DNA from 2 places in the Methylobacter svalbardensis genome. Region 2 is predicted to be linked to the other one. Evidence: riboswitches for the same ligand, from Rfam matches in the RefSeq annotation. Region 2 holds a riboswitch; the other holds the start of a gene.
The links. Region 2 has a riboswitch for cobalamin ahead of RW114_RS17425 (TonB-dependent receptor domain-containing protein). Riboswitches for the same ligand answer to the same signal wherever they lie in the genome.
Positions count from the first base shown of each region.

Region 1 (19,107 bases), on a different contig from region 2:
ACCCAAGCCACCCGGCGACGCTAACGTTATGGCTTTGAAAACCCAATCGGCATCTTCTATCGTTGCCTCGCTAATGACCTTAGCGACCGCCTGCCTTAAGGTCAAATCCGATTTTTTATAACTGCTTGCCTGAATCAGCGGCGCACAAAGCAAGATAATACCCAGATTGGTATTGCAACCCACCGCCTCACGCGTGGCCTTGACCGCATAATAGATTTTTTCACCCAGGGAATAATCAAGATTGCAAAGAGGCCCGGCGCTGACCTCGGCACTGATTCTAAAATCGGCCACGGTCATATCATGCCCATCCGCATAAACACTGACATTACCGGGCTTAAAGGCCTGCACATCGACCTCGCAGGCCTGGCGATAAAGTTCACTGAGCTGCCGGGACGAAATCGTCATGCGACTGCAAACAACTCGGTTTTGCCTATCTTGCGGGTGATTAAATCATCGACCATCAACTCGGCAACATTGACATCGCAAACACTTTCCAGGCCTTTCCATGCCGGTATGCTGTTAACTTCAATGACCGTGCAACGCCCTTCCCTATCACGAATAATATCGACTCCGGCATAATCCATCGCCAATGCAGTCGTCGCGTTAACGGCCAAATTTACCATTTCCGGCTCTAAATCGATCAGCTCGCAGGTCGCCCCCCTGGCAACGTTATTCAGCCAGAATTTTCCGCGCCTGCGCATTGCGGCAACCGCCCGGCCGTTAATCACAAAAACGCGATTGTCGGAAAAACCGACGCCTTCGCATTGAACGAAACGTTGCAGATAATAAACGCCATGACTGCCGATTAACCAGAACAGGTCGGTCGTTTTTTCAATGCGGCGTATGCCTTCGCCCTGCGAGCCGAACAACGGTTTGCTGATCAGCAGATTACCCTGCTTTAATTCAGCTTCCGCAATCCTTAACGCTTCTTCCCGGTCACGCAGCACCCAGGTCATCGGCGTGGGCAATCCCGCATTATGCAGCAGAAAACTGGTCATAGCCTTGTCGACACTGCGCTCTACCGCATGGCCGTCATTGTAGACAGGAATCCCCATGGCCTTTAGCGCATGCAGAATATCCAAATACAACACGACCTCTTCAAGCGAACCACCGGGAACGCCGCGGACAAAAACCGCATCGGGAAGCGCGTGCTCGAAGCCTGGAATCAGGATCGGCAGTTGGCCAGGTTCGATGACGAACCGACATTGAGTCAACGAAACGTAGTCTGCGCTATAACCCCGACTGGCAAAGGCCAGGCTTAATTGTTTGCCATGCCAGCCGGGATCATCGGTAAAAATCGCTATACGACCCACGCTGATGCTCTACGCCACAAACGATTGGTCCAGCAAGACATTGTCCAGCCTGCCCGCACGGAAACTTTTTCCGGATTCTACCGCAGTCACAATGACGCTGGCAGGACTGAACAACATCGCATCGATTTTAAAGAAGTCGTATTCATATTGCTTGAAGATTTCCGCAAACGGTTTGCCGTAATCTTTAGAGGTTGAGCTGGGCAGTTCGTTAGCCAGCTTTTCAGCCGCTTCATCGCTGCCTTTGACAAAAATATGCACCTGTCCGGCGAACAAAATCGCGTCATTAGTACGCCCCATGGCTTTGACAAAGTTAGGGTGCGGAGGACAGATAGGCGCACTGCCGCTGCCGTCGATGATGTTTTCCAACGGAAAATGCAGGGCATGAGCCTTGTGCATAGCCACTTCAAGCACCCGCGCCACCACTTGCACACCGCCAGCCAGACTGCTGGTCGGCGTCACGATGATGGTCAGCTTGGACGGATCGACCTTGCAGGCGGCAGCCACTTTTTCGACGATTTCAACCGGCGGCAGCGCATCATTTTCAATCACCAAAACCGTAGAATCATGGCTGTCCTGATAATCCAGCTCTTTGTACAAGTCTTCAACCGGTTCCTGTTTGCCGTTTTTTAACTTGGTTGCCATAGCCCGCGCAGGGCCTGAACCTAAGGCGTAATATTTCTCATGCGACAAGCTCCAGCCCGCATATTGACTACCCAAACAACCCAGAACCGGATTGCCGGTGTGCACATTCACCGACAACGGCCAGTTATCGGTATAAGTGCTGTGATTGATGGTGACGGTACCCATGCCGCCAAGGCAGATTTCAGCAATAATGCGTCCCGCCTCGATGCCGCCCGGCACGTTAATGCCCGCATCGATAATGGTGCAGCCATTGGCTAAGGTTTCCACACCCAAACGCAGTTTGTCGGCATGATCGAGCAAATGCTGCACCAAGGGTTGGGTCAATTTATTAACGCTGGCTGTATATTCCATGAAGATCAAAACCTTTCTAGTTTATTAAGGATAAGTTGTTGTTTAATCAGCAGCTGTACAGCTGCTGACCGTGAGTGTTTTTGGTGGGCAATAATACTGCAAATCGGCCGTCTTGTGGGAACAAATGCACCTGGCTTAGGCAAATCCATACACCAAGGCGGCCATTCGAATCGCTCTGGAATGGTTAAATCACGTTCAGCATAAACGATTTGACAGGCTGTCTGTGGGGGCGACTTCAGTCGCCCGGCTTCTGGTGACTTGGCGACTGAAGTCGCCCCTACAAACGCTCCCTCACAGGATTGAATATGCCGAGCCAGCAAACCCTGATCATATAACTGCATACTGGCGGAGGGCCGGGGATTAATTTCCAGCATATAACTGCAATCATCCGCATGAATAAAATCCAGCGAATTCAAGCCCTTTAGCGCAAACACCTGAACCATTTGTTTTAGCCAAGCCGTTATCACGGCTTTATGCGCATCCGACAAATCACAGCTATTGCTCACCCCTGAAAAAACAAATTCCTGAGCCTTACTTAAACGCACAGACCACTGGCTATTAAAGCCGACGACTTGCACCTGTTGCCCGTCAGCCAGAAACAGTACCGAATGTAACGTACCGGCTTGAAACTTTTGCCAGTAAACCGAATTATCGACACTGTCATCAGCCTGATAACGCCTTATCCCGACACCACCCTGCCCTTGCATAGGTTTAAGCAACCAACCCTCTGCGCAATCAGGCGCATCAAAAACAACCTCGGGGTACGGAATGTTTAACTGCTTCAGTGTCGAAAAAAACGCCTGCTTATCCAGCTGCCCGGAAAAAACATCGGGATCATTGCCCAGCAACATCAAGCGGCTATTCAGATAATGCAAGCTTTGGGGGAAACATTCAAAACCGCTGCCGTAAATGACATCGGTGACGGCATAGCGCTCGATAAAATAATCTACGGCAGGCGCCAAGTCTCGCTCGGCCAATGACTTTACCTGACGGAAATCTTCCGCTAAAGCTTGCGTGTCCAGATCGGCAAACAGGTCAATAACCAGCGGCTTCAAGCCAATATTGGTTGCCGCCTGCGCCAGCATGCGTCCTGAACTGGCGACAATCAGTATCGTTTCCATAAGTCAGATGCTAACCCACAAAAACATCTCCTCCACTGTTCCGCGCACTGGCAACCACAAAACTCAAGTTATCGAAATGCGCAAACTCCAGTCTGGCCTGATCGGTGATTGATTCCGCCAACTGCGCCCCATCAATGGCGCAAAACCCGGTCGGCCCCCATGAGGTTTGACCGATAGCCACCGCACCTTGCTGCTCCAGCCATTGCATGGCGGCCGCAACTTCGGGACTGGTAAAAACGCCGCCCTGAGCCGAGGAAAAATGTTCGCCAACCGAGCGTTGCAGTTGGCTGATCACATCGCCAAATTGAATAATATCGTTTTCAGCCACCGCAGGCAGACCCTGCATCAGCAATAAATAGCATAAGCGTGCCGCTTCCTGCCGGGGAAAAGGCGGCAGCTCTTTAAAGGCCTGTATTTCCTGCTGCCCGTGCAGACCCTGGCCGCGCTGATCGAACACCAGAATAAACCGCCAGTCGTCCGGTACATCCATGTGCGCCAGCACCGGTGGGGTGATGGTTTTTTCGCCGCGTCCGCCATCGACAACCAGGCCGCCTTGTTCAAAAACGCCGATGCCGATGCCGGAACGCAAACCCCGGTCGGTCACGGCGGCGATTTCACGCACAGTAAGCCCCAAGCCGTAAAATTCATTCAGCGCCGCGCCGAGTGCCAGGGACATTTGCGTGCCTGAACCCAGACCCACATGCTCCGGAATCGCGGATTCAATGGTGATCTTGAGCTTGTCTGATACTTGCAGCGCCTCGCACAATAGGGACACACACTTTCTTGCCCGCTGTGCGGCGGGGCCGGTAATGGTCAGTTGCTCGGCGCCGGTTACCGACAGGCTGGTGCTGATTTCATTAAGCGCAACACCGATGCTGCCGAAATGTCGGCCTAATGATCCGCTTAAATCGATAAAGCCCATGTGCAATCTGGCCGGGGCAATGACTGAGACTTTAGAATGTTGAACTATCAAGGCTTATGCTGTATTTATGCTGCAAAAAATTGCTGGAAGTATACATGATCGGCCTATCGGCTGCGAACTAAGCGCCGATCGCGTTCATCAATTGAACCAAATCGTCCATCATCAAATCGCACAGTTCAATGGTCTGCGGATCGACCGGCGCTGTCGACGGTATAAACGCCGAAACAGCTCCTGCTCTAAATGCCGCCACGATACCGGCATGCGAGTCTTCAATCACCAGACACCGGCTGATGTCCACTTGCAATACTGCTGCGGCTTTTAAAAAAATATCCGGCTCCGGCTTACCATGCTGAACGTGATCGCGGCTGATAACGATTGGAAAAACCTCTTTGATTCCGGCCAGCTCAAGGCATTCCAGCGCATTAACGGCCCGACTGTTAGTCGCCAGACAATAGGGTATTTTTTGCCGGATCAGCACTTCCAGCAATCCGCTAAAGCCGTGTTTGATATTGATACCGTGGACATTGACATGATCACGCCAGCAACCGCCGCTGAGCCGGTTAAAGCTTTGCAGATCAAATTCGACCCCACAATAGTCGATCAGTTTCAACTCTATATCCTGATAATGCAGCCCTGACAACGACCGACAAAAATCCTCGGAAAAATCATAGCCCATAACACTTGCAGCCTGTTTCCATGCGGTCATGTAAGTGCTCTCGGTATCCAAAACCAAACCGTCCATATCGAAAATAACCGCAGCAAAATCCGCTAACTTATGCACTGAATAACCTTGATATATTCCCCGTGCGCTTCACGGCTGGAGCCGACTACAATACGCTGAACGCCCTGTTCCGATTGTTCCAGAACGCCCGACACTTCGACCCTTTCGCCGCTGACGGCCTGCCCTGTATAGGTCGCCGTAAAGCTGACGATAGCACTGATCTGCTGATGATCTATTTTAAATTCAGCCGGATAATCGAATGCGTGACTATCGTCGATCACCCTGCACTGCAAGCTAACCGCACCGCATTTTTGGTAACTGATAGTCCCAGAACTTGCGCTATCATCGATAAAATTCAAATCGAATTTCCGCCCGTTGATCACGGCCTTGTTGCATTTACGCCGTTCATGCCAGACATAGTCATCGAAACTCAACTCGCATGACCGGCGCGCGTAAGATTGCTGCCAATCCTGCTCATTCAGTTCTTGCAACTTTCCCAATCCAATAAGCTTGCGGGTAATGGCCCTGCATTGGTGAAAAACCTCCCTGCCGTAACAAACCAGATCCATATCCGAAGCTTGGTTTTGAACGCCAACCAATATTGATCCGGTGATTCCGGTTTGCATTAAATCCAGCCCGTGCTGTTGAAATAACTCGCACAACCGGAACAAATCGCTCTCCACAGCATCATGCCGCATTGACTGCATCAGCTGCTGCAATCGGTGTTTGGGTTGATGATGCTTGACGACCCGGTCTACGACGACCGCATGCAAATGCGCATCCAAGACCGGAGAATAATGCAGATAATCGGGGTGGTTTTGTTCGAGGAAGTCATTAGCCTCTACGGTCTGATATTTTTTCCAGCCGCAAGGTTCGCGCACATAACGTAAAAAACACAACACCTTGCCATCTTCCAGGCCCCGCTCTACCACAGCGAAAATAAGCCCTTCAGCGGTTTCAATGAAATCTTTGGCAAAAAACATGATTTGGAAATAAGTGAGAGGAAAGCGTAAATGTAAATTTTAACCGATGTTGCCTCATCTAAGGAATTTTTACCATGGCGGTCGACTGACTGCATTCCGCTAAGTAAGTGTAGCCTGTAGAGCGCAATAGCAGCTTTATCGCGTATTGCGCCCTACAAATCGCGACTCACCATGCTGTTGCCCTGTACGAAAGGTTTTGCGTTGGTTAAGCCTTAAAAATTGACAGTAACAGTCGCTCGCACCATTCTCGGTTCGACAGGGTGTTTCATGATATCCGTCTGCGGTGTGGCTCCGGCGGGATAGGCATATTGATAAGCGTAGGCAATATCGTTGGCGGTCGAGTCGAAAATATTGAAAATATCAAACTCCAGCTTATATTTTTTCTGTTTGTAACCCGCACCCAAATTGACGATGCTGGTAGAGCCGGCCCAATACGTACCCAACGAATCCAGCGGCATGTCGCCAAAATGGCGCAAGCGTATCGTGCCGAACAGACCGTTAGGGGCAACCACGGTAGCGCCGGTTGTAATGACTCTGCCCACCGAGTTGGGCACATAGTTGTTGGCTTCACCCTCCGGAGTCGTCACATAACGCGCCGAAGTCAACGCAAAGTCGGCATCCAGCGTCAACCAATCGGTTGGCTTGTAGTAATTGGTCCATTCAACGCCGTAACGATGGGACTTTCCGCGCACCTCGGTTGTACCGGCATCGCCAGAAAATACCAACTCCTGATTGCTCTCCAGCCACCATATTGCCAGGGTGCTATTCAAGCCTTTGATAAAGTTGCTGCGAATGCCGGTTTCAGCGCCGCGTGACTGGGCCATAGGCGAGATCTTGGCGGTACTGCTGTCTAGTGCGGCACCTGTAGCCGGATCAAATTGCAGCGTAGTGCCGCGCGCATCGTTGGAGTGGTAGCCGAAACCGCCATTGACAAAGTATTCGGTATTGAACCAGGGACCGATAATCAGGCTTAGCTTCGGACTGACTAGCGCTTGCCCTGCATTGCCTGAATTTGCCGCATTCACCTGAGGATCATGCATGGCCGTGTCGAGCACCGTGACATCGTTATGGATAAAATCCCCCCTTAAACCGGCGATGGTGCGCACTTTTTCATGCCAATAGGTCTGGTTTTTCAGATAAACGCCGGCAGTGGTCTCGCTGACATTGCTGTGGCTGACAACATCTACCAGCTGCCTAGCCTGAGTGCGATCCAGACCCAAGCCCATGATTTCATCGTGACGAAATTGAAAACCCACGGTATTGTCCATGTCAAAACCGAACAGCTTGTTATAGCGGGTATGTTCGATATTGCCTCCGGCTTGCACCCGATGTTCAAACTGGCGTATCTGGTCGCCGTTAACCGGGTTGTCCGCATAACCGGTAGAATTGGAATAGAGGTTTACATCGTAATAAAGCGCATAGATATTGGCGTCATTTTTCCAGTTATCGCCTTTGTTCCAAATATTGGTTGATAAGCTGTAGCGGTTGGTTTTGCCGCCATCCGTAGGATCCATCGTGCCGTAAAGGCCGAGCGTGCCGTTACCGACCAACGCTTGAGGGATCGGATTGGTTGCGGTCCAGTCGTTGGTATAGCCCTTCCCGTTAACCGACACCCCCCAGTCCTCTTTATCGAGAGTATAACGCAGCATGCCGTTGAATTTTTTCGAGTCCTCCGGTTGCTGCCAGACGCCGTCGTAGAAATTAAATTCTCCGGCGTAAAGCAAATCGCCGCTGCCGACTTTGTTGGAATTGGCTAGCAGGGTGCGGTAATAACCGAACTCGCCGCCGGTAAACTTCAAAATGCCTTCAGGCAATTTGTCCATCGAGAACATTTTCGAATAACCGGCTGATGAAAAATCGCCGACTTCCGCATAATACGGTCCCTTGCCGTATTCAATCTTCTTCACCAGTTCGGGAATGACGCTATTGATGTCCATATAGCCCTGCCCGTGGGCATGGGTAGGCATGTTCATCGGAATGCCGTCGACGTAAGTCGTAAAGTCGGTGCCGTGGTCGAGATTAAATCCGCGCAGGAAATACTGATTAGCCTTGCCGGATCCGCTGTGCTGGGTAGCTACAGCGCCGGGAATAACTTCCAGCAGCTCGCCGTTACGGGAAAGCGGACGGTATTCAAATTGTGCCTGACTGACTTCGCCCTGAGATGCCGATCCGGTTGTACCGATCAGGTCTTTTTCTCGCCCTGCTTCGACGACCATTTCATCAAGTTCCAAAGGTTGAGAGTCGGCGTTAACCATCGCGCAGTTAAGAGCCAGAAAAACACCGATACCAACGCAGATTGTAGCGTTTTGTTTTTGTTTGACATGTATGGCAGATCCTGTTCTAACTGCCAAACTGGACATGATAACCATCATATCGGGAAGATTTTTCGGGGTTTCCTGCGGATGTAACTGGGGATTAAAACCCGTGAGTAATAATGGGTCGAAGATAAAATTTTGCATGTGTCCTCTCTGCGCCGCCCGCGCATAATGGTTGATTTACACAACAGAGGACAATAGAAAACGAAAAATGACGCAAACGCGAAGCTGCACGGTCACTTTCGCAGACAGCCCTCCGCTGTACCGAATTAAACTTTCGGGCCGGTCTCCGGGCTTATAAGTGGCGTTAGCCTGAATCATCACCTTCCCATGCGTGAACACAGTGGCATCTCGATGAAACTTTACTTATATACCGTTGCGGGGGCAGCGTCGGATTCGGTCAAAACCTTACCGACTTCCCGTTTAACCATTGGGTCTGAAAAACCCTCTGGAACCTGAAAGCAGAAACGATTATAAGATTTTGTTTTGATAAAGCAAATTTACAGCGTACTACCTAGCCCTGTAAAAAGTTACTCATTCGGCAGATAATCTCCCATTGCTGTTGAATTAAGCCTTCATTAGCAATACCTCAACGCTTGCTAGTTTTTTATCGAGTGAATATACTAGCCCGGTAAAATTTGCTTTAGGTATTCATGGACTATCGTCCGCAGAATTGAAACGGGAAGTCGGTGAGTTTGCTCAAGATGCAAACAAAACCCACGCTGCCCCCGCAACGGTAAACAAGTAAAAGGTTGGTAAACGCCACTGTGTGATGCATGGGAAGGCGCTAACCTTGGAAGCTCTAACATGGCTTTCAACTCGTGAGCCCGGAGACCGGCCTGAAGTGATAATCGAATTTGTGCGCGGAGGGCGCTCAGATGGATTGCTCTCTGCGCGTCCGTCCTGCACTTTCTCCCTCGTACAGATTATTCCTGCCGATAACGCGCTTGCGTTAGCGGCTTTGCTGTCTCTTTATCCAGGAGAAACCCCATGTCATCAACACCTGTTTTGCTTGATAACGCTCAAACTCAAGCCCGTTCCGAAGCTTTAAAAGACAAAATATTTCCTGCCATGCTGGCCGGCATGTTGGGCTTGGCACTGTTGTACACCGCCGGTTTTTCTGACATTGCACCCTTACATAACACTGCACATGATGGACGACATTCCGCCAGTTTTCCGTGCCATTAATGTTTAATCTGACTACCTTCAGAGAGCTGCTTACTGCGGCTCTCTGGACCGGCTTGCTGGCGGGTTTGTTGCTGACGGCCGTTCAGCAAATTCAAGTCATCCCGACCTTGCTCCAGGCCGAAGTGTACGAAGAACAGGCCACAGCCAATGCCGACAATAGCCACGAACAGCATGAATGGCAGCCTGAAAACGGCTGGGAGCGGACATTTTTTACGGCGGTAGCCAATATCGCCTTGGGCGTTGGTTTTGCCTTGCTGATTGGCGCGGTCATGTGTTTGCGCGGCCGCACCGGCAGTTGGCGCATGGGACTGTTGTGGGGACTGGCAGGCTACACAACCTTTTTCGTTGCACCGTCTTTAGGATTGCCGCCCGAAGTTCCCGGCACAACAGCTGCCGAACTGACAGATCGACAAAGTTGGTGGCTGATCACTGTGCTCGATACCGGCTTCGGGCTGTCATTACTGGCTTTTGCCAAAACCAAAACGTACCGGTTTTTCGGTGCGGTGTTACTCGCAGCACCTCATTTAATCAGTGCTCCGCAGCCGGAAGTCCACAGCAGCGCTGCACCTGCCGAATTGGCACAATCCTTTATCACCGCCGCCGCTATTGCCAACGCTGTTTTTTGGCTGGCACTAGGCGGTTTGATGGGACAGTTTTACCAAAAAAAATCATGAGAACCCACGATAAACATGTCTTGATGTGTACCGGCTCGCGCTGTTCTGAATACAACACCGAAGCCGAAGCCATGTTCCAACAGCTGGGTCAAAAAATCGATGCCCGCCCCCAGCTCAACGTAAAACGCACCCGCTCCAACTGTTTTGCGGTCTGCAAAAACGGCCCGATCCTGGTTGTCTACCCTGAAGGCGTCTGGTATTCCTGTACCGACGAGACCGTGCTGGAGCGCATCGTCAGCGAACACCTGGAACAGGGTGTTGAAGTAACCGAACATGTTTTCCACCGCCTGGGTACCGGCGATGTCTGATATAGCGTTGCTGACCCATGCACCCAACGACCTCATGGTGCTACGAAGGCCCGTAGGATGTGCTGAGGCACGAAGCGCATCGCTCGCGATATTGATGCGCTTCACTGCGTTCAGCACATCCTACTACCCCACATGCAAAATATGAACGCTCCTATTGCCTTGCTGACCCATGCACCCAACGACCTCATGGTGCTGCAAAGCGCACAGGCGCAAATGCCGGAAAGTTTCCCCAAGGCCACCGGCATCAATTTGCAGGCCTTGGAAAGCGATGCGCAAATGGCCGAATTGTTGAAGCATCAGCTTGCTCCGGCGCGTATCATCGTGTTACGCGTATTAGGGCGTCTCGGCAGCGTGCCCGGCTTTGCCGATCTGCTTCGCCATACTAAAAATCAAGCGCAACACCTGATCGCAATCAGCGGCACCGGCGAACCTGACCCAGAATTGGCAGCCGCGTCCACCGTATCACCCGACGTGCTGCATCAGGTACAGGCCTATTTTCAGGCCGGCGGCAGCGTCAATATGGCGCAACTGCTGCGCTACCTTTCCGATCATTTTTTGCTGACCGGTTTTGGCTTCGAACCCGCAGTGGATTTGCCCGAACACGGCATTTATCATCCCGATTTATCGCAAGACGCCGGCATAGACGACTGGCTTGCCTTGCGAACGCCAGATAAGGCCAGCATCGGCATCGTGTTCTATCGCGCCCACTGGATGAGCGGCAACACCCGCTTTATCGATGCGTTGGTTTATGAGTTGGAAAAACGCGGTCTGAACGTATTGCCCGTGTTTACCTCGTCATTACGCGCAGGTCGCATCGGTTCCCTCGGCAACTGCTCCCTGCGTTGCTCTACCTCCTGCATCCATGCAGTCGTACCGATTGCGACACTTCTGACCTCCATGGATGGAGGAAATGCCGAGGATTGCCAGGAGCAATCTCGGCCGCCATCCCTGGCAGTCGGCCACAGCGATGATGCCCTTCCTATAGCATTAAGCTATTTTAACGGTGAGCAGGGCGCGCATATCGACGTACTGATCAACACCACCGCGTTTGCGATGGGCGAAATCACTCTCGGCGGCGCTACGCCCGCAGGCTGGTCGGTGTCGGTGCTGGAACGCCTCAATGTACCGGTACTGCAAGCCATCACCAGCGGCATGATGCAGCAGCAGTGGGAGCAATCGGCGCGCGGCCTCAATCCGCTGGATGCGGCAATGAACGTGGTCTTGCCGGAATTCGACGGACGCATCATCACCGTGCCGCTGTCGTTCAAGGCGAAAGCCTCCGGCCTGTCGAACGAACTGGTCGAATACCAACCGCTGCCGGATCGAGTCGCGCGTATTGCCGGAATCGCTTCGCGCTTTGCAAGGCTTAAACATCTGAACAATGCCGACAAGCGCATCGCTTTTGTGTTCACCAACTCCAACAGCAAGGCCTCGCAAATCGGCAATGCGGTCGGACTGGATGCGCCAGCGTCATTGATTCGAATACTTCAAGCCATGCAAGCTGCCGGTTACAACATCGGCAAGCTGCCGGAAAGCGGCACCGCGCTGATACATCAACTGATCGACCGTTGTGCTTACGACAATACTTATCTCACAACCGAACAACTAGCCCATGCCGTTGGCCGCGTACCGGCCGCGCAATATCAGACATGGTTTGACGACCTGCCGCTTGAGATGCAGCAGAAAATGACCACGCAATGGGGAGCCGCGCCGGGCGAAGCCTATGTGCATGACGATCATATCGCGTTGGCAGGCCTGGAACTGGGCAACAGCTTCGTCGCGTTGCAGCCGCCGCGCGGTTACGGCATGGACCCCGACGCAATTTACCACCAGCCCGACTTGCCGCCCACCCACCATTACTATGCGCTGTATCGCTGGCTGCGCGACGAATGGAAAGCCGATGCGATTGTGCATGTCGGCAAGCACGGCACGCTCGAATGGTTGCCGGGCAAAGGCGTGGGCTTGTCGGAAAACTGTTTCCCCGATGCGCTGTTGGCCGATATGCCGCTGTTTTACCCGTTCATCATCAACGATCCCGGCGAAGGCGCGCAGGCCAAGCGCCGTGCCCATGCGGTCATCGTCGATCACCTGACGCCGCCGATGACCACCGCCGACACGTATGGCGCGTTGGCCCAGCTGACTCAACTGGTCGATGAATATTATCAAGTAGAAGTGCTCGATCCGACGAAGTTACCGCTGTTGCAGCAGCAGATCTGGGACTTGGTCAAAGAAACCAATCTGGATACCGACTTGCAGGCCCGGCTGTTGCACCACGACCATGATCACGATGACGACCATCACCATGCTCACGAACATGAAGAACACCATCATGGACATCATCACGATGAGCATGACCACGATCACCACGAACATGAGCATCACGGTCACGACCATTGTCACCATGAACATGACGGACACGACCATGGACATCAAGTCGATGAGCATGACGACGAAGACGGCCTACCCGAACTGCTGACCAAAATGGCCGGAGCCGATGTCGCGCATTTGATCGAGGATCTGGACGGCTACCTGTGCGAACTGGGAGCGGCGCAAATCCGCGACGGCTTGCATATATTAGGACTGGCACCCGAAAGCGAGCAACGGGTAGATATGCTGGTCTCGCTGACCCGCTTGCCGAATCAGGACATCCCCGGACTGCCGATAGAAATTGCGCGGTTATTCGGCCTGAGCATGGATTCGCTGCTGGAGCGCCAAGGCCGCCGATTGGATCAAGCAATTCCCGAACTTGAAAAACTGGCCGGGCGATCTTTGCCCACCCATGCCGACGTTTTGGAAACCATCGAAGCGCTATGCAAACGCTTATTCAGTGAATTGCAGGCACATTCTTACGCCGAGTCAGCCATAGACCAGGCTATCAGTAAAACCTTTGATACCAGTATTTATGGTTCCCACGCGGAGCGTGGGAACGATGATTTCACAGCTGTAAGACGCGTACTTAATTTTGCCTGCCAAGAACTGGTGCCCAATCTTGCCCGCGCCACCGACGAAATCGATAATTTATTGAGCGGTCTGTCCGGCGGCTATGTTCCCGCTGGCCCCAGCGGATCGCCGACTCGCGGCATGGCACACATCCTGCCGACAGGACGCAATTTCTACTCGGTCGACCCGCGTAGCGTGCCCTCCCAATCCGCCTGGCGCGTCGGCCAGCAACTTGCCCATGAAGTGCTGTCGCGCTATGTCCGCGAAACCGGCGATTATCCCGAGAGCGTCGCGATCAGCATCTGGGGCACCAGCGCGATGCGCACCCACGGCGACGACGTCGCGCAGATTCTGGCGCTGCTCGGCGTGCGTCCGGTGTGGCAGACTGAAAACCGCCGCTTGACTGGCGTCGAAGTCATTCCGCTGGACGAATTAAAACGTCCTCGCATCGATGTGACGACCCGCATCAGCGGTTTTTTCCGCGACGCTTTTCCGCAACTGATCGATTTGATTGACGACGCAGTTAACGCCGTGATTACACTGGACGAACCGCTGTCGCAAAACTTTGTGCGCAAGCATTATCTTGCCGAACTGGGCGAATGGATAGGCCAAGGCCTGACCGAAGATGAAGCCTCACAGCGCGCTGCCTTGCGCATCTTCGGCGCCAAACCCGGCAGTTACGGCGCGGGCATCTTGCCGCTGATTCAGGAAAAAAACTGGCAGGCCGATGCCGATTTTGCCGAAGCCTACGTCAACTGGGGCGGCTATGCCTATAGTCGCAGCCAGCAGGGCAATGATCAGCGCGACGCGTTCCGCACCCGGCTGTCCGGCGTCCAGGTGGCGCTGCACAACCAGGATAACCGCGAGCACGATATTTTCGACAGCGACGATTACCTGCAATTTCACGGCGGCATGATCGCCACGATCAGAGCCTTGACCGGACAGCAGCCGCGCAAGTATTTCGGCGACAGCCATGATCCGTCAAGGGCGCAAGTGCGCGACCTGAAGGAAGAGACCTTGCGGGTGTTCCGCTCCCGCGTGGTCAACCCCAAATGGCTGGACAGCATCCGCCGCCATGGCTACAAAGGCGGACTGGAGCTGACCGCGACCGTCGATTATTTGTTCGGCTACGACGCCACCGCCCAGGTGATGGACGATTGGATGTACGAGCAAGTCGCCGAAACCTACGCGATGGACCCGGAGATGCAACGCTTTCTGGAACAAGCCAATCCGTGGGCGCAAAACGCGATTGCCGAACGCCTGCTGGAAGCCGCCGGTCGGGGCATGTGGGCCGAGCCTCAGCAACAGACGCTGGATGCATTACAGGCTTTATACCTGCATAGCGAAACCTTGCTGGAGGCGCGCGGCGAGACACCGCGCGGCGCATGATGATTTTTTGTCCACGAAATACACGAAAAGCACGAAAATATTCGAATAGCTGTCAAGATGCCATTAACACCAAAATGACCTTGACTCTGGAGTGCAGGCTTCGCCTGCTTTGGCAAGCAAAGCTTGCACTCAGGTCAGTTTCTGCTAGCCAAAAACTCCGGGGGCTGGTTTGCTCTCGTTCCCACGCGCTGTGTGGGAACGAGGGGTATAACGGTGTATCGCAGACACTTGTGTATAACGATGAGAGCTGGAGCTTGGGAACGAGCGTAATTTTTTTACAGACGGCTTCATTGATTTTTTTCGTGCCTTTCGTGGAAAAATTACTTTTTTAAAATGAACCAAGCCACCTTCCCTTTTTCCGCGATCGTCGAACAGACCCAGCTCAAGACTGCGTTGCTGCTGTGCGCCGTCGATCCGTCGCTGGGCGGCGTATTGATACGCGGCGATAAAGGCACTGCAAAAAGCACGGCGGCGCGGGCACTGACCGACATCCTGCCGCTGATCGAGCGGGTTGCCGGCTGTGCGTTCAACTGCGCTCCCCATGCTCCCTATCAGCACTGCGAAACCTGCAATACCGAGCATGCGACAGCGCAAGCGGACAACGTGCCTTTCATTACCTTGCCGCTGGGAGCCACCGAAGACCGCGTTATCGGCACCCTGGATTTGGAACAGGCGCTCAAAGGCGGATCGCGGGTTTTCAAGCCCGGCCTGCTCGCTGCGGCGCACCGGGGCATACTCTATATCGACGAAGTCAACCTGCTGCCCGACCATCTGGTCGATGTGCTGCTGGATGCGGCGGCGATGGGCGTTAATGCGGTGCAGCGCGAAGGCCTCTCGGTCACCCACCCTGCCCGCTTCACGCTGATCGGCACGATGAACCTGGAGGAAGGCGATTTGCGCCCGCAATTGCTGGATCGCTTCGGCCTGATGGTTGAAGTGACTGCGCCGCGCGACAAAGTTTTGCGCTCCGAAGTCGTGCGTAGACGTATTGCTTTCGAGGCCAATCCCACGGCTTACGCCGCCAACTGGATGCAGCAACAGCAGGAATTGCGGCACAGACTGACAACGGCGCAGCAGTTGCTGCCGGAAGTATTGCTGGATGATGCGCTGCTCGACCTGATCAGTCATTTGTGCTGCGAATTCGAGGTAGCCAGCCTTCGCGCCGACATCGTCATGCACAAAGCGGCGCGGGCATTGGCGGCGCTCGAAGGCCGGTCGCAAGTCACTTCGCAAGACGTGCGCGGTGCGGCAGAACTGGTGCTGCCGCATCGGCGCAGGCGCAAGCCGTTCGAACAACCGGGGCTGGATCAAGACCAGCTCGACGAGTTGATGCAACAGGCTTTGCAGCCGCCGGATCAAGGCGAATCGGGCGCTGATGACGACCAGGAAAATGATCAAGATAACGGCGAGTCGCAAGACGAACAACAGGTATTCGCTGCCGCATCTGCCGGTAATGTCCGAAAAATAGAAGTCGATACCGTTGCCAATCGCTACGCTTCCGGCAAGCGCAGCACTGCACAAGATGCGCCGCGCGGCCGTGTCGTGCGAGTCGTACCGGACCAGAACCCAAGCAGTCTCGCCGTCGGTGCGACCTTGCGTAGCGCGGCGCTTCGAGGTTCGGACGATTTCCAGGTGACGAAAAGCGATCTGCATCAACAAGTCCGCACCGGCAAAAACGCCAACCTGATCTTGTTTGTCGTCGACGCCTCCGGCTCCATGGCGGCACAGCGACGCATGGAAGCGGTCAAAGGCGCGGTGTTATCGCTGCTTACCGATGCCTACCAGCAGCGTGACGAAGTCGCGGTGATCAGCTTTCGCGGCGAATCCGCACAGTTATTGCTGTCGCCCACATGCAGCGTCGATCTTGCCGAACAGAATCTGCGCGAACTGCCTACCGGAGGGCGCACGCCGTTACCTCATGCACTATCTGTCGCACTGGAAACGCTGGCAAAGACCAGCATGCCGCCGTTGCTGGTATTGCTTACAGACGGCAAAGCCAATGTTGCGCTGAACGACGGCAACGATCCCTGGCAGGAGTCGCTACGGTTTGCTACATTGCTTGCCGAGCGCGGCGTACCCGCTTTGGTGCTCGATACCGAAACCGGTTATTTGCGTTTGGGTAAAGCACGTCAACTGGCGCAAGCCTTGGGTGCCGAATGCCTGACGCTGGAAGAATTATCGGCGGAAAACCTGGCGCTTACGGTGCGTGGGTGCATTAAATGATATTACATTTTTTCGACGTAGGGCGTGCCATGCGCGCCTTAGCTCCAAAAAGGCGCGCATGGCACGCCCTACTATGCTGAACATGATGTATTTTATTATGCTGGTTCCCAAGCTCTGGCTTGGGAACTCAGTACGCGAAGCTCTAGCTTCGCGAGACAGGACTGGAAGCTGGAGCTTGGGAACGAGCGCATAAAAATGAATAATATTTCAATAAAGACGGGCAGCTTACCGATTGCCCCTACAAAGGAACAATTATGATTATCTGCATAGGCGCAGGCCCTGGCGACGTGGCTTACCTGACCCAGCGCGGCGCGGAGCTGATCCGCAATAGCGATGTAGTCGCCGGATTCGATGCCGTCATTAACGTCGTGCAAAGCCTGATTCCCGCTACCGCGCAAACCGTGCTGATGAATTATCGCGACCAGACCGAGCAGTTGGCGCAGGTGGCGATTGAGCACCATGCGGGCAAGAACTGCGTCGTGGTATTCATGGGCGACATTCATTTCAGCGGCTTCCAGTATCTGGAACGGGTCGAGCGCGCTTGCGGCCACCCGGTGGAAACCGTACCGGGCATATCTTCGGCGCAGATACTCGCATCGCGCGCCAAAGTCTGTTTTGACGAAACGACGTTTATCACCTTTCACCGCCGCGGCGATCTGACTCCGTTTAAACAACATCTGGTGCATGTGTTGCAAGACCAGCGCAATGCGATCGTGATTCCCTGTCCGTGGGACGAAGCGCGATCATTCATGCCGCGTCATATCGCCGCTTACCTGTTGGAGCAAGGCATATCGCCCGATCATCCGACCGAGGTCTGGGAAAATTTAACCCGTTCCGAAGCGGAATGGCATGGCACGCTGGCCGACTGTGCAAAACAGGAGTTCAGCGACATGAGCATCATGCTAATCCGCACCCGTACACCGATGTCCAGCCAGATTGAACCTGCAATGGAGCCGTTACCGAATGCAGACTGATACCAACCAACAATTCGGTCTGGTTATCGCAGGTCACGGCAGCCGCGATGCCGACGGCATACGGGAATTCGAGCAACTGGTTAAACTGGTCAGGGAACGCGCGCCGCAGCATGTGGTCAGTCACGGCTACCTGGAATTCGCCGGGCCGACTATCGACCAGGCGATTGCGGCCCACACAACGCAGAATGCCAAGCAAATCGTCATGGTGCCCGGCATATTGCTTGCGGCAAACCATGCCAAAAACGACATGCCCAGCGAGTTGCTGACTTTCGCGCGCGAACATCCCGACATCGAATTTCATTTCGGCGTGCCGATGGGCTTGCATCCGCTGTTGCTGCAAGTGGCTCAGCAACGCATCGTCGAGGCCGAATCGGCATCCTCCAAGACCATACGCCGCACCGACACCTGCCTGGTGCTGGTCGGCCGCGGCACCACCGACCCCGATGCGAATGGCGAAGTCGCCAAGTTCGCGCGCATGATCGAAGAAGGCATGGGCTTTGGCGGATCTTACGTGTGCTATTCAGGCACGGCCAAACCGCTGGTCGCCGACGGCCTGCGCGCCGCCGCCAGACTGGGCTACGCACGGCTGATCGTGGTGCCGTTTTTCCTGTTCGACGGCATACTGGTCAAGCGTATTTATGAGGCGGCCGATGCGTTGCAGGAACGCGAACCCGAGCTGGAAGTACTCAAGGCGAGTTATCTCGGCGTGCATCCGAACGTGGCCGATGTGCTGATTTCCAGGGCGCAGGAAGCGATAGAAGGCCGCGCGGAAATGAACTGCTCGCTATGCAAATACCGGGTGCAAATCGTCGGCTTTGAACAACAGGTCGGCGAGCCGCAACGCCCGCATCATCTTCAGGTGCGCGGCCTGTCCGAAAAAGCCGCATTAGATCAAGCAGCAACCGGATTTACCCCTTACGTGCCGCATCCGATAGAGGCAGAAAGTTTCCGCATCATCGCTGCCGGGCGCGACTGGTCTGCCTTCCCCGAGGCGCATTTGACCGTGCTGCAACGGCTAGTGCATACCAGCGGCGATTTTAATG
Region 1 is NZ_JAWPOH010000005.1:9,887-28,993, forward strand. It holds gene RW114_RS03230 (triphosphoribosyl-dephospho-CoA synthase) at 1-405, opposite strand, end outside; gene RW114_RS03235 (ATP-grasp domain-containing protein) at 402-1,313, opposite strand; gene mch (methenyltetrahydromethanopterin cyclohydrolase) at 1,323-2,306, opposite strand; gene RW114_RS03245 (ATP-grasp domain-containing protein) at 2,312-3,427, opposite strand; gene RW114_RS03250 (beta-ribofuranosylaminobenzene 5'-phosphate synthase family protein) at 3,438-4,400, opposite strand; gene RW114_RS03255 (HAD family hydrolase) at 4,468-5,130, opposite strand; gene RW114_RS03260 (hypothetical protein) at 5,118-6,053, opposite strand; gene RW114_RS03265 (TonB-dependent receptor) at 6,266-8,512, opposite strand; cobalamin riboswitch at 8,632-8,842, opposite strand; cobalamin riboswitch at 8,997-9,225, shown strand; gene RW114_RS03270 (CbtB domain-containing protein) at 9,359-9,556, shown strand; gene RW114_RS03275 (CbtA family protein) at 9,556-10,230, shown strand; gene RW114_RS03280 ((2Fe-2S) ferredoxin domain-containing protein) at 10,227-10,538, shown strand; gene RW114_RS03285 (cobaltochelatase subunit CobN) at 10,680-14,867, shown strand; gene RW114_RS03290 (putative cobaltochelatase) at 15,201-17,090, shown strand; gene RW114_RS03295 (cobalt-precorrin-7 (C(5))-methyltransferase) at 17,345-18,064, shown strand; gene RW114_RS03300 (precorrin-8X methylmutase) at 18,054-19,107, shown strand, end outside.
Region 1: linked by a shared signal. The riboswitch ahead of RW114_RS03265 (TonB-dependent receptor) and the one ahead of RW114_RS17425 (TonB-dependent receptor domain-containing protein) in region 2 are both predicted to bind cobalamin.

Region 2 (12,896 bases):
TATTTGCCCAATTCATAGCTAAAATGATTCTACTTTACTAAATCTTAACAACTTGTGTGTAAGGAGATGGGTTAAATAACGTCCCTTAAAAACAGCCTCTTCCAACGGCACATAACAAACCGCTGTTTATCCAACTCTTTCGGGCGCATACTTGGCTTCGATACCGAGGTATCGAACGGCGCTTTAAAGCTTAGCGCTCCTTCTCCCGTAGTGGCTGGATCGTCTTCAAGCTTCTGTTGCGCGATACAAAAATACTTGGATTCTCTAAAGCATGCGAACAGAATAATTCGCTTTATTATTTAAATTAAGATTAGGAAAGTAAACATGAAAAAAACAAATCTAGCAACTGGGCTATTAATTTTATCTGTCTTTACAAGTGCTGTTTATGCTGATATTACCCTGCAATCTACAAAAGAAGTAGAAGGTACCTGGAAACTGGAACACAGCAAAAATTTTATAACCGATAAAGATGCTGTCAAGAGAGAAGATACCTGGGTATTTAAAAATGATAAAGTAACAATCTTGCATATTCCACGTGATGGCACATACTATGATCAACCGCCCGTAAATTACGAAATAGACGATGGTAAGTTAAAGGTTTATCTTGTCGGAAATAACAGATTCGACCTATTTACTTTAGTAGACAAAGACGACAAAAACATGACCCTGAAAGGAAAATTCGGCGGCTATTATTACTTTATTAAAAAGTAATATTTTAAAATTTAATAGGCAAGACTCTCTATTACCCAGACCAATTTATTAAAAAGTTAAGATAGTCATTTTCATTTTAGTAAAATGTTATTATCGCGCCGCAGGCATTTCGATATTCCATAATGTTTGCGGTGGCGGTGAAATGGTCAAATTCGGACCTAGAGCAATTATCCATTACGTATGATCAAATCTATTGTTAAAATAGCAAAATTTAGCAGTCACCGAGGTAGCCGACAATGCCCCGTCCTTATTCAGAAGATTTGCGACTGCTTGCGGCGAATGCCGTTGACAGCGGCAAAACGACACGCGAAGTCAGCGCGCTCTATCAAGTCAGTCCTGCCTTTGTGTCAAACGTTCATCAGTATTGGCGACAGACCGGCCGCATTCATCCTAAGCAGATCGGCGGGTACCGGCCAAATCATCGATCAGTTCCACGCCGACGAATGCCTGAATTATTTTAAAAACGCAGGCTATGCTTCTGACTAATGGAGAAATGCTCTAGTTTGGAAGCTAATCACACAAAATCTAAACACTCTTTGCATCATCATATCCAAATCTGCCTACTCCACAGGTAGATCATTCGACAAGCTCACGACTCAGGGTGAACTGGTTTAACCCCCCTTGTATACTTTAGCCTACCAACTCGTAAATTTGCTTTATCCTCCCTACCCCTTATAATCATCCCTGCTTTCAGGTTCCAGAGGGTTTTTCAGACCCAATGGTTAAACGGGAAGTCGGTAAGGTTTAGGCCAAATCCGACGCTGCCCCCGCAACGGTATATAAGTAAAAGTTTCATCGAGATGCCACTGTGTTCACGCATGGGAAGGTGATGATTCAGGCTAACGCCACTTATAAGTCCGGAGACCGGCCCGAAAGTTTAATTCGGTACAGCGGAGGGCTGTCTGCGAAAGTGACAGTCTAGCTCCGCGTCATCTCTCGTTTGTCCTCTGTTGTGTAAAGCAACCATCATGCGCGGGCGGCGCAGAGAGGACATATGCAAAAACTCATCTTCGGCTCATTATTGCTCACGGGTTTTACTACCCAATTACATGCGCAGGAAACTGTGCAAAATCTTCCCGATCTGGTTGTTACCGCAACCCGGACAGAGACCGCTAAAAACCAGCTGGCGGCTGCGGCCACTGTCTATACCCGTAAGGATATTGAGCGCCTGCAGGCTAAAACCCTGCCGGAACTGCTAAGCGGCACGACCGGAATCGACATGTCGCAAAGCGGCGGCTACGGGAAGGATACCAATATTTACATGCGCGGAACCAATTCCGACCACGTACTGGTATTGATTGACGGCATCAAAATCGGCTCCGTCACCTCCGGCACTACCCCCTTTCAATTTATTCCGCTCGATCAGGTCGAGCGGGTGGAAATCATTCGCGGGCCTCAGTCGAGCCTTTACGGTTCGGAAGCGATAGGCGGGGTTATCCAGATATTCACCCGCAAAGGCGGACAAAATGAGAAGCCCAGCGTCACCCTGGATGCGGGAGGCGGCTCTTATGATACTTACCGCGTTTCCGATACGGTCAGCGGCAAATGGAAAAACAGCTGGTATGGCTTGGGTTCATCGCAGTTCGGTTCTCAGGGTTTTAATTCCCGGCAGCCTATCCCCGGACGCTTCGGCGTTAATCAGCCGGACAAGGACGGTTACCTGAACACCGCGCTGAATGCCCGAGCAGGCCACCGTTTTGACAACAGTGCCGAAGTTGAGGCGTTTTTTATGCGGGCTGAGGGAAAATCCGAGTTTGACGGTAACTTCCAAAATAAAACCGAATTTGTCGAACAAACCGTCGGCACTACCGCCAGCATGAATATTGTCGATAACTGGCGCTCACTACTGCGCTTGGGACAAAGCCGCGACGACGGCGACAACTTTGCGCCTGACGGGACATTTTCCAGCCGCTTTAGCAGTACCCGCTGGAACGCCAGCTGGCTGAATGAAGTTGCGTTGTCCGACGATCACCGGTTGGTTATCGGTTCCGATTACCGGCTGGATCAGGTCGACAGCTCAACCGCCTACAACGAAAGATCCCGTTATGATGCAGGCATTTTTACCGAGTTGCACAGCCGCATTCTGGACAATCACTTTATCAACGCATCGGTACGCGGGGATAAAAACGAGGCCTTTGGCGAACAGCTGACCGGCAATTTCGGTTGGCGTTATAACGGGGGCTACGGCATCAGTCCGTTTGCCGGCTTTGGCAATGCATTCAAAGCACCGTCATTTAACCAGCTTTATTTTCCCGGATTCGGCAATCCCTCGCTGAAAGCCGAACAATCAACGTCTTTCGAAGCGGGATTGGCCGGTGACCATGATTGGCTGCAATGGGAAGTTCGCGCTTACCATACCAATATCGATAACTTGATCGTGACGGTAACAAACCCGACTACCTTTCTAGCCAGCGCGGAAAATGTCGGCAAGGCGCAAATTGACGGCATTGAAGCCGAAATCGGCACGCAGTTGATGGGCTGGAACAGCAAGTTGAACATGAGCCTGTTAAGCCCTAAAAACCGGGAGACTAATGCGCGACTGCCGCGCCGGGCTGAAAAAACCTTATCTTATGATTTATCGCGCTCATTCGGACAGTTTGATCTGGGCGCTAAGGTGCTGGCTCAATCCGACCGTTTTGATGACGCGCTGAACAGAACCAAGGTTGCCGGTTACGTAACCGTTGATTTACGCTCGGCCTATCATTTAAATAAAAACTGGATGCTAAGCGCAAAGCTGAATAACCTGCTGGATAAACAGTATCAAACCATTAACACCTACAATACCGCAGACCGGAACTTCTTTGTTTCAATCCACTACAACAACTAACCTAAGGGGAACAACATCATGAACATAAAACAATGGCTGCAAGCCGAGTATTTACCTATTCCGCTGATCGCGCTGATGGCACTGACGCGCTTTCACCACTTTGGCGACGTCTGGCATCTGCCCGATGCCTCGTTGGCGGTTTTTTTCTTTGCCGGTTTTTACCGCAAAAAGGCTTTGTTTCCCTTCTTGCTGGTTCTGGCCGGATTGATCGATTACATTGCCATCGCAAACGGCACCAGCAGCTGGTGCGTGTCGCCTGCTTATGTTTTCCTGATTCCCACTTATGCGGTCATGTGGTTTGCAGGCCGCTACTGTTCGGCGTTTAAATCGTTGAAACCGACTGTACTTTTAATGCAGTTTGGTGTGGTGACGCTGGCGGCGTCGGCTGCATTCGCCATTTCAAACGGCAGCTTTTATTTGTTTTCAGGCCGTTATCCGGATTTATCCTGGGGACAATATTTTGCACGGGTAGCCCAGTATTACCCGCCTTATGTCAGTTCTGCCCTGCTTTATATAGTCTTGGGTTATGGCATCATGAAGCTGGCCAAGTCATTGCCAGCTTTGACGGCTAATCATAAAGAAATTTAAAGGAGTCGCCTCGGGTTAGCGGCCGTTATGTCCCAGGGGGTATTGTAGTTAACCCAATATCAGTCAGAAAGGTTTACGGTATCTAGAGCATTTTTCCGTTAGTCAGAAGCATAACCTGCGTTTTTAAAATAATTCAGGCATTCATCGGCATGATTTGGCCGATAGCCTGCCAGAGCTTGTCATAAGTTCGTTCTGCGACCTTACGCAACAATGCTTTCAGTTTGGCAAATATCTGTTCAATCGGGTTCAGGTCAGGACTATAAGGCGGCAAGTATTTAAGCGTCGCGCCCCTGGCTTCAACAGCTCTTTCACTTCAGCTACTTTGTCTGCCAATGGCCAGCGGGGGCAGCGGGGGCAGCGGGCACCGGCTAGAGCACGGCCATAACGACGAATCATGTTCGCGTGTCGTTTTGCCGCTGTCCATTTGCCAGAGGGGCTGGGAAGCGCTTTCCGGCAAACCCATTAAAAATCGAGAAGCGCAGGGATTGTCGTGGTGTGGGGGTCGCCTTTTCTTTGGATACTTTCTTTTGGCGACGCAAAAGAAAGTATCTCTGCTTCGCGGACGAGCCCGCGATTAAAACAAGCCATTCGGAACCAACGCCCCGATCAAGTCATCAGGCTTCCAATGGTGTAATACGCTAGTATCCCCTATCATCCCAAGACTTATCCATCCGCTTTGCAGAAACCGGATAAGCGGTTTTAAGCTGCTGGGCGAATAGCGATACCCTAAACTCCTCAAGCATCCAGCGGAATGGGTCTTGTTCCGGTATGACCTTGTCTTTTTTGGCTTTCTTCTCCACGTCCTTCCAATACCGAATCGCATAACGGCTGACTTCCTGAACTTTTTGCAGACTGTTATCCCGTTTATCCAGACGGTATTGCACGGCCTTCAAATAGCGCGGGATGGCTTTGAGCTGCTGATAAGGCGTGTTGCGGATGAATCCAGCATAGATCATCAAGTCCAGCTGTTCGTTAATGTCTTTCGCCAGCGGATCATTCGCATTCAGGCGGCTCAACTGCGTTTTGATAGCGCCGTACAGCTCCATGATTTCCAGCGCGATTTTCCCGGCTTCATTGGCGGCGCCGATCAGTCCCGCTTTGTTGGCTTGCAGACTTTGCTCAAAAGCCTGTTGGGTGCGGATGGTTCGGCCTTCAATAAATACGCCGTACAGGGCTAAATACAGCATGTCGTCTTTATACGATGCATCCGCATCTTCGCCAATCAGCGGATGCTTCGGCAAGCGGTTATAGGTCAATTCTGCGGCCGCCGACTTCGGCATGTTTTTGCTCACATAGGTGCATTCCTTGCGCAGTTGCAGCTGAAACAGGCGCATTAATCCGGCCTGATGCTGTAATGCGGCTTTTTGCTCGGTGTCGAAAATACGCACGCCGACCGCATCGCCTTCGTCGATGATTGCGGGGAATCCGACAAAGGACTGCCCCTTCTGGATAAACTGGTAAGTCTCCGGCAGGTCGTCGAACGCCCAGCCGATGCAGCCGGTGTAGTTCAGCTCGTCGGCGGCAATCTGGTCGAAGCTGTCTCCGGCTTTGGCGGTATGCTTGAGCTGCAATTTTTTCAGGTCGCGCCCGTAATCCAGCAACTGGCCTTGATCGTCTATGACCCTGAAATTCATCCTCAAGTGATCGGTCAGGGCTTCGGTATTCCAGGCATTTAACGGAATCGCCTCGCCGGTCAGTTTTCTTAAGCGGTTGCCCAGCCATTCCTGCAACGCCCCTTTAAAATCCGGCTCGATTTCAAGACATTGCTTGACGGTTTCGGGCACCGGCACAAAATGTTTCCTGATGTTCTTGGGCAGGGATTTAATCAGCGCGATGCATTTTTCTTCCAGCAAGCCCGGCACCAGCCAGTCGAAAGACGTTTGCGAGACCTGATTCAATTGATGCACCGGGACGATCGCCGTGACCCCGTCTTCATCATGCCCCGGCTCGAACCGGTATTGCAGCGGAATGGTCAGGTTGCCGATCTTCTTGCTGTCCGGGAAATCCCATTCGTTGACATAATCCTGCTCCTGATCCCGCGTCAAATCCTCCTTGGTTAAAAACAGGATCTTGGGATTGGCGCGTTCGGCCGTCTTGCGCCAGGTATCCAGCGTAATGCCGCTGACTACCTCGGGCGGCAGCTTGCTGTCGTAGAATTCATACAGCCACTGCTCATCTTCGACCAGATCGACCCGGCGGCCTTTATGCTGGATCATGCCCACTTCTTCAAGCAGTTTCTGGTTGGCGACATAAAACCGCGCGTTGCTGTGGTAATCATGATCGACCAGCGCCGAGCGGATAAAAATCTCCCGAGCGGCTTTGGGATCGACATGGTCATAAGGAATCTTGCGCCCGGTTTGCAGTGTCAAGCCGTAGAGCAAGGTGCGTGCAGAGACCATGCAGCGCGCGCCTTTCTTTTCCCAATGCGGGTCGTAATAATTGTGTTTGACCAGATGCTCGGCGCATTGCTCTATCCATTCCGGCTCGATTCTGGCGACATTGCGCGCGTAAACCTTGCTGGTTTCGACCTGCTCCGCCGCCATGATCCATTTGGGCTTGAGCTTATGCAGGCCGGAACCGGGGAATATGAAGAATTTCAGGCCTCGTGCGCCCAGATACTCGTATTGCTCATGGCGGAAACCGATATTGGACAGCAAGCCCGTTAATAAGGCGCGATGGATTTTTTCATAACGGGCTGTCCCTGCCCGTTCCCCTTCGGGCGCTGTGCGTGCCAATCCGCTCCCGGCAGATTGGTCATAACGGGCTATCCCTGCCCGTTCCTCTTCGAGCGCTGTGCGTGCCAATCCGCTCCCGGCAGATTGGTCATAACGGGCTGTCCCTGCCCGTTCCCCTTCGGGCGCTGTGCGTGCCAATCCGCTCCCGGCAGATTGATCATAACGGGCTGTCCCTGCCCGTTCCTCTTCGAGCGCTGTGCGTGCCAATCCGCTCCCGGCAGATTGGTCATAACGGGCTGTCCCTGCCCGTTCCTCTTCGGGCGCTGTGCGTGCCAATCCGCTCCGGGCGGATTGGTCATAACCCGGCTCATCGGTGTTCGGGTGCATTTTTAAATCGCCCTTAACCACCTGCATGATTTGCCCGTGGATGTCGAACCACTCGCGCATCCGCATATAAGACAGGAAATTGTCGGTGCAGTATTTGCGCAGCTTGCTGTTGGACAGGTGTTTTTTCTGCTCTTCGTAAGTGTTCCAGATATTTAAGATGGTTAAAAAATCGGACTCGGGATGACGAAACGCCGCGTGTTTGGCGTCGGCCTGCTGCATTTTATCGGCAGGCTTTTCCCTAGGGTCTTGCACGCTCAACGCGGAAACGATAATCGCAACTTCGGTCAGGCAATGCTCATGCGCGGCGGCGATCAGCATCCTGGCAAGCTTCGGGTCGGTCGGGAATTTGGCCAGCTGCTTGCCTACTTCGGTCAGCTTGCCGGATTTATCCAGCGCGTTGACTTCATGCAGCACGGTTTTGCCGTCGCGGATCATCTTGTCTTCGGGCGGCTCAATGAACGGGAAGTCTTCGATGTCGCCGAGATTCAACGAAATCATCTGCAAAATAACCGCAGACAAATTGGTGCGCATGATTTCCGGCTCGGTGAACTCCGGCCTCGCCAGATAATCGTCGTGCGAATACAGCCGGATGCAGATGCCCTCGGCGACGCGGCCGCAGCGCCCTGCCCTTTGGTTGGCACTGGATTGCGAGATGCGCTCGATCGGCAAACGCTGGATTTTACTGCGATGGCTGTAGCGGCTGATACGCGCGTGGCCGGTATCGATTACGCAGCGGATGCCCGGAACCGTCAACGAGGTTTCCGCGACGTTGGTCGCCAGCACGATGCGCAGCTTGCCGCCTTTGGGTTTGAACACCCGCTCCTGCTCGCTGACGCTGAGTTTTGAATACAGCGGCAGGATTTCATATTGGGTCGGATGATGCTTTTTCAGCGAATCGGTGGTTTCCCTGATTTCCCGCTCGCCGCTAAGGAAAATCAGGATATCGCCGCGCAAATCCCGGTACAGCTCGTCAACCGCATCCAGTATCGCGTTTTGCAAGTCATCCGTAGTTTCATCAAGGGCTGTCCCTGCCCTTGCCCCTTTGGGCGCGATGCGTGCCAATCCGCTCCCGGCGGATTGGTCATCAAGGGCTGCCCCTGCCCTTGCTCCTTCGGGCGCGGTGCGTGCCAATCCGCTCCCGGCGGATTGGTCGTCTTCTTCCTCTCGTTGCTCGATAGGTCGATAGCGCATTTCCACCGGATAAGTGCGCCCCGACACTTCGATAATCGGCGCATTGTTATAATGCGTGGAAAAGCGTTGCGTATCGATGGTTGCCGAAGTGATGATCAGCTTTAAATCGGGACGTTTTGGCAGCAGCCACTTCATGTAACCGATCAGAAAATCGATGTTCAAGCTGCGCTCATGCGCCTCATCGATAATGATGGTGTCGTATTGATTCAAATAAGGATCGTTTTGCGACTCGGCCAGCAAAATACCATCGGTCATCAGCTTAACCAACGATTCAGAGTGGGTTTTGTCGTTAAAACGGATTTTGTAGCCGACCGACTTGCCCATCGGTTCGCCGAGCTCTTCCGCGATACGGTCGGCGACAGTGCGCGCCGCAATACGCCGGGGCTGGGTATGGCCGATAAACCCTGCCGCTCCCCGGCCTATCGACAGGCAAATCTTGGGCAGCTGCGTGGTCTTACCGGAGCCGGTTTCACCGCACAGTATCACTACCTGGTTTTCCTGTATCAGCTTGGCGATGTCGTCTTTTTTGCCGGTGACCGGCAAATCGGGAAAGGTAAGCACGGGGAAACTGGCTAGGCGCTTGTTTCTGGCGGCAACCGATCTTTCAATACGGCTCGCCAGCGCATTTAATTCTTCTACGGAGTTTTTGCTGCGACAGCGGTCTAACTGCCGCTTTAATACGTGTCTGTCCTGGTTAAGGCACTGCGTTAACTGATGGGTGAGTTGCTTGAAAAGATCGGGGGTGGACATCAAAAAACAGCCGGGTAAAATGACAATGTCATCAAGTTAAACGCGTTCGTGGCGACCCTTCGACTGTGCTCAGGACCAAAGGCCGAACGGCTTAACCGCATTGGATAAATGAGCATTATACGTTAATTTATTTATTTTTAACTTATCGATAGACTATTGATTGTTTGTTTATTAAACTCGAAATTATTCATCTGATGTGAAGGTGCATCATGATTTCATCCATAGCCGGTAATAGACCCGCTGTTCAACAAACTGATTATTCTCAGAAGCCACCGGCTGCCTCTACAACCAATTCAGATCAGGACGTTCAAAAAGATCTCGCATTAAAAACTGATGCTTCCACATCAACGGGCGATAAAAAAACCGGGGGAATTTCCGAATCCGACCTGAAGGTCATCAGCGAACTTAGGCAAAGGGACGCTGAAGTCAGGACTCATGAAGCAGCGCATCTGGCTGCGGCAGGCAGCATTGCCACCGGTGGCGCCAGTTTTGAATATCAGCAAGGCCCCGACGGAATTCAGTATGCAATTGGCGGCGAAGTCAGCATCGATACCTCTCCGGTTTCAGGCGACCCGGCCGCAACATTACGCAAAGCCGACACCATCAGAAGAGCCGCCCTGTCTCCGTCCCAACCTTCCGGTTCTGATATGCAAGTTGCAGCCAGTGCAATGGCAATGGCCGCACAGGCACAGGCCGAATTGTTGCAGAAAAATCAAGACACCCACAATGGTAATACAGACCATCTTGGAACAAAAATCAACCTGTCGGCATAAGCCTACGCCTATGCGTACCGTTCCAACCACAATATCTCAGGTTTTATTCAAAGCATCTGAAAAATCAAGCAGCCAGGATTCATGAAAATGATGTGTTATCAAATAAGCGCCCAAATTTAACCACTGCACCCCTCCGTCCAATATCGCCGAATCGGAGGTGATAGCAACTTTACCGCTATTCCGAATGACCTGATCCGGATTGCCAATCAACTCCGCCTGCCAGTTCCAGCAATGAACCTTGGCAATATCCCGTACCATCTCGGCAAGCCGTCCGCTATTGGAGACGGGTTTGTCGAACAACCACAACACGCTCGCAGGAGAAAAATCTTGCAGCACATTGCCAATGAGCTCAATTGCCTGCCGGGTTTCATGCACCAGTCGGTAAGTCCCATGAATACTGGCAATATCCCGTATACAGCCATCGCAGCAACGTAGCAATAATCCTCCCGCCATCGCCGTTTCAACGGAAATAACCAGATTAAACCCGTCAATAACCAATTGCCGATCTTTGGTTTGTTCCATCCGAAGGCAGGTTGCCTTTCTTAACTCGCGGTTACTGCTCGAACAGGCTGCCCTGGAAATAGCCAAACGTTGACGTTTGGTAAGCTGATGGTGGTCGCCTACCAATCGGATAACCGAATGCCGCGCATAACCGCGATCCAGCAACCAGCAGAATTCATACACTGCATCGTGTAAACGATGCAATTGTTCACCGCTAAATAATGCTTGGTCATTCAGATGCATGCCGCGATGTCTTTGCTCGTGGATATTCATATAAGCACTCAATCAGGATTCAGAACTTGATTCATGATAAAACATCCGCCCATAATAAAACCATAAAAACAGAAGCTATAAAACACCCTGATGAGAAATTTAGACAAGCTCTTTGAGACCCTCTCAAAGTCACCTTTCCGCAGCAAGTTTCACCTCCAAGGCAAAGATCTTGTCTATTTGCGCACTAAAGGGCTGCCAACGGTTATCGTTCATGCCGGAGACTTTGTCGCAAAACGTCTGGCGCCGGCAGTGCTTCAAAATGATGGCAAACAAACCCCTTTTCGAGGCCATCCGGTTTTTGTAGCACAACATGCAACGGCCTGTTGCTGCCGCGGCTGCCTGGAAAAATGGCATGGCATAGCAAGAGGCCGCGCTCTTGCTCCGGATGAACAGGCTTATGTGCTCAAAGTCCTGGAACGATGGCTGCATAACGAAATGAGCAAGCTCGCTTAGGAACGCGCACAAAATAAAATGCGCGTTCCTTAACAAAATAACCGCTTACCTGCCTGCACCCGACCGCACTTGGTTGGAGCTTGATACATTCTAACCTCCCCTAAACAGACTTTACTATTTCTGGCCACTGCGACTGTAAGCTAGCGTGCGTAGGTGTTTATACGAATTGTGCGCTCCGCTTAAATATTGATATTTTAAGAAAAAATTGTACAGGAACTAAATAGCAACAAGGCAAAGTTCCCAGATTTTACTACACCCTGTATGCCCACATCGGAACCATGAAAGAGGTGACATCATGAACAGCACTTACAAGTACAGTCGCATTTCCAAGGAAGATGCGGCGGTTCTCTTCGTGGATCACCAGTCCGGCCTGACTGCGTTGGTACAGGACTATCCGCCCAGCGAATTCAAGAATAGTATTCTGGCCTTGGCCGATATGGCGAAGTTCTTCAATCTGCCGACTATCCTTACCACCAGTTTCGAGGAAGGGCCGAACGGCCCCATCGTGCCCGAGCTGAAAGAAATGTTCCCCAACGCCCCGTTCATCGCCCGCCCCGGCCAAATCAACGCCTGGGACAACGAGGACTTCGTCAAGGCGGTGAAGGACACCGGCCGCAAGCAACTGATCATTGCCGGCATCGTGACCGAGGTCTGCGTGGCATTCCCTGCGCTCTCCGCGTTGGAAGCGGGCTACGAGGTATTCGTCGTCACCGATGCGTCCGGCACATTCAACCAAGCCAGCCGTGAGGCTGCATGGCTTCGGATGGCGACCGCAGGGGTGCAACTGCTGGATTGGTTCGCTGTGGGTTCCGAGCTGCACCGCGACTGGCGCAACGACATCCAGGGCTTTGGCAAGCTCCTTTGCGACCATACCCCGATCTACCAAAGCCTGATGACCAGCTATGCCGCTAAAGGCCGAGCCTGACAAGACGCTATATAGCGCCGCTTTGAACTGCCGGTGATAACGAGTGTCAGCGCCGTGTTGCCGATATGCCATGGTGCAATCTACTGTCAGCTGGAGAAAGCATGGTTACTAAAATTTTCGTCAATCTACCGGTAAAAAACCTTAATAAGTCGATAGGGTTTTTTACTCAACTCGGTTTCACATTTAATCCCCAATTTACTGACGAGACCGCCACCTGCATGATTGTGGCCGAAGACATTTTCGTCATGCTGTTAACCGAGGCCAAGTTCAAGGTTTTTACGCCCAAAGACATTTGCGATGCCACGAAATACACGGAGGTTCTGGTGTGCTTAACGGTCGAGAACCGGGAACAAGTCGATGAAATGGTTCGCAAGGCAATCGCCGCCGGTGGAACCACTTATAACGAACCGCAGGATCACGGTTTTATGTATGGGCATGGATTTCAGGATTTGGATGGACATATTTGGGAACTTATCTACATGGAGCCTGAAGCAATAAATCAAGGCTAAAAATGCAGTTAAACCTTAACAATCAAGATACAGGAGAATACCGATGAAAACCGAACCGCAAAAAGAACACGAATGGTTGCAACAGTTCGTTGGCGAATGGATGTATGAGTCCGAGTGCTCTATGGGAGCCGACAAGCCGTCTGAAAATTTCAATGGAACGGAATGCGTGCGCTCGCTGGGAGGCATTTGGGTGCTGTCCGAAAGTCAGTGCGAGATGCCCGGCTGCGGCATAGCGACCATGGTGATGACGCTCGGCTATGATCCGCAGAAACAAAAATATGTGGGAACTTGGATAGGTTCAATGATGGCCCACCTATGGCTGTACGAAGGAAC
Region 2 is NZ_JAWPOH010000070.1:59-12,954, forward strand. It holds partial or broken gene RW114_RS21035 (IS4/Tn5 family transposase DNA-binding protein) at 1-16, opposite strand, end outside; gene RW114_RS17415 (hypothetical protein) at 325-711, shown strand; gene RW114_RS17420 (helix-turn-helix domain-containing protein) at 948-1,172, shown strand; cobalamin riboswitch at 1,387-1,598, shown strand; gene RW114_RS17425 (TonB-dependent receptor domain-containing protein) at 1,706-3,538, shown strand; gene RW114_RS17430 (hypothetical protein) at 3,557-4,126, shown strand; partial or broken gene RW114_RS17435 (transposase) at 4,225-4,430, opposite strand; gene RW114_RS17440 (DUF3418 domain-containing protein) at 4,765-9,129, opposite strand; gene RW114_RS17445 (putative metalloprotease CJM1_0395 family protein) at 9,339-9,902, shown strand; gene RW114_RS17450 (DUF434 domain-containing protein) at 9,939-10,676, opposite strand; gene RW114_RS17455 (DUF4186 domain-containing protein) at 10,767-11,129, shown strand; gene ycaC (isochorismate family cysteine hydrolase YcaC) at 11,425-12,054, shown strand; gene RW114_RS17465 (VOC family protein) at 12,156-12,563, shown strand; gene RW114_RS17470 (DUF1579 domain-containing protein) at 12,607-12,896, shown strand, end outside.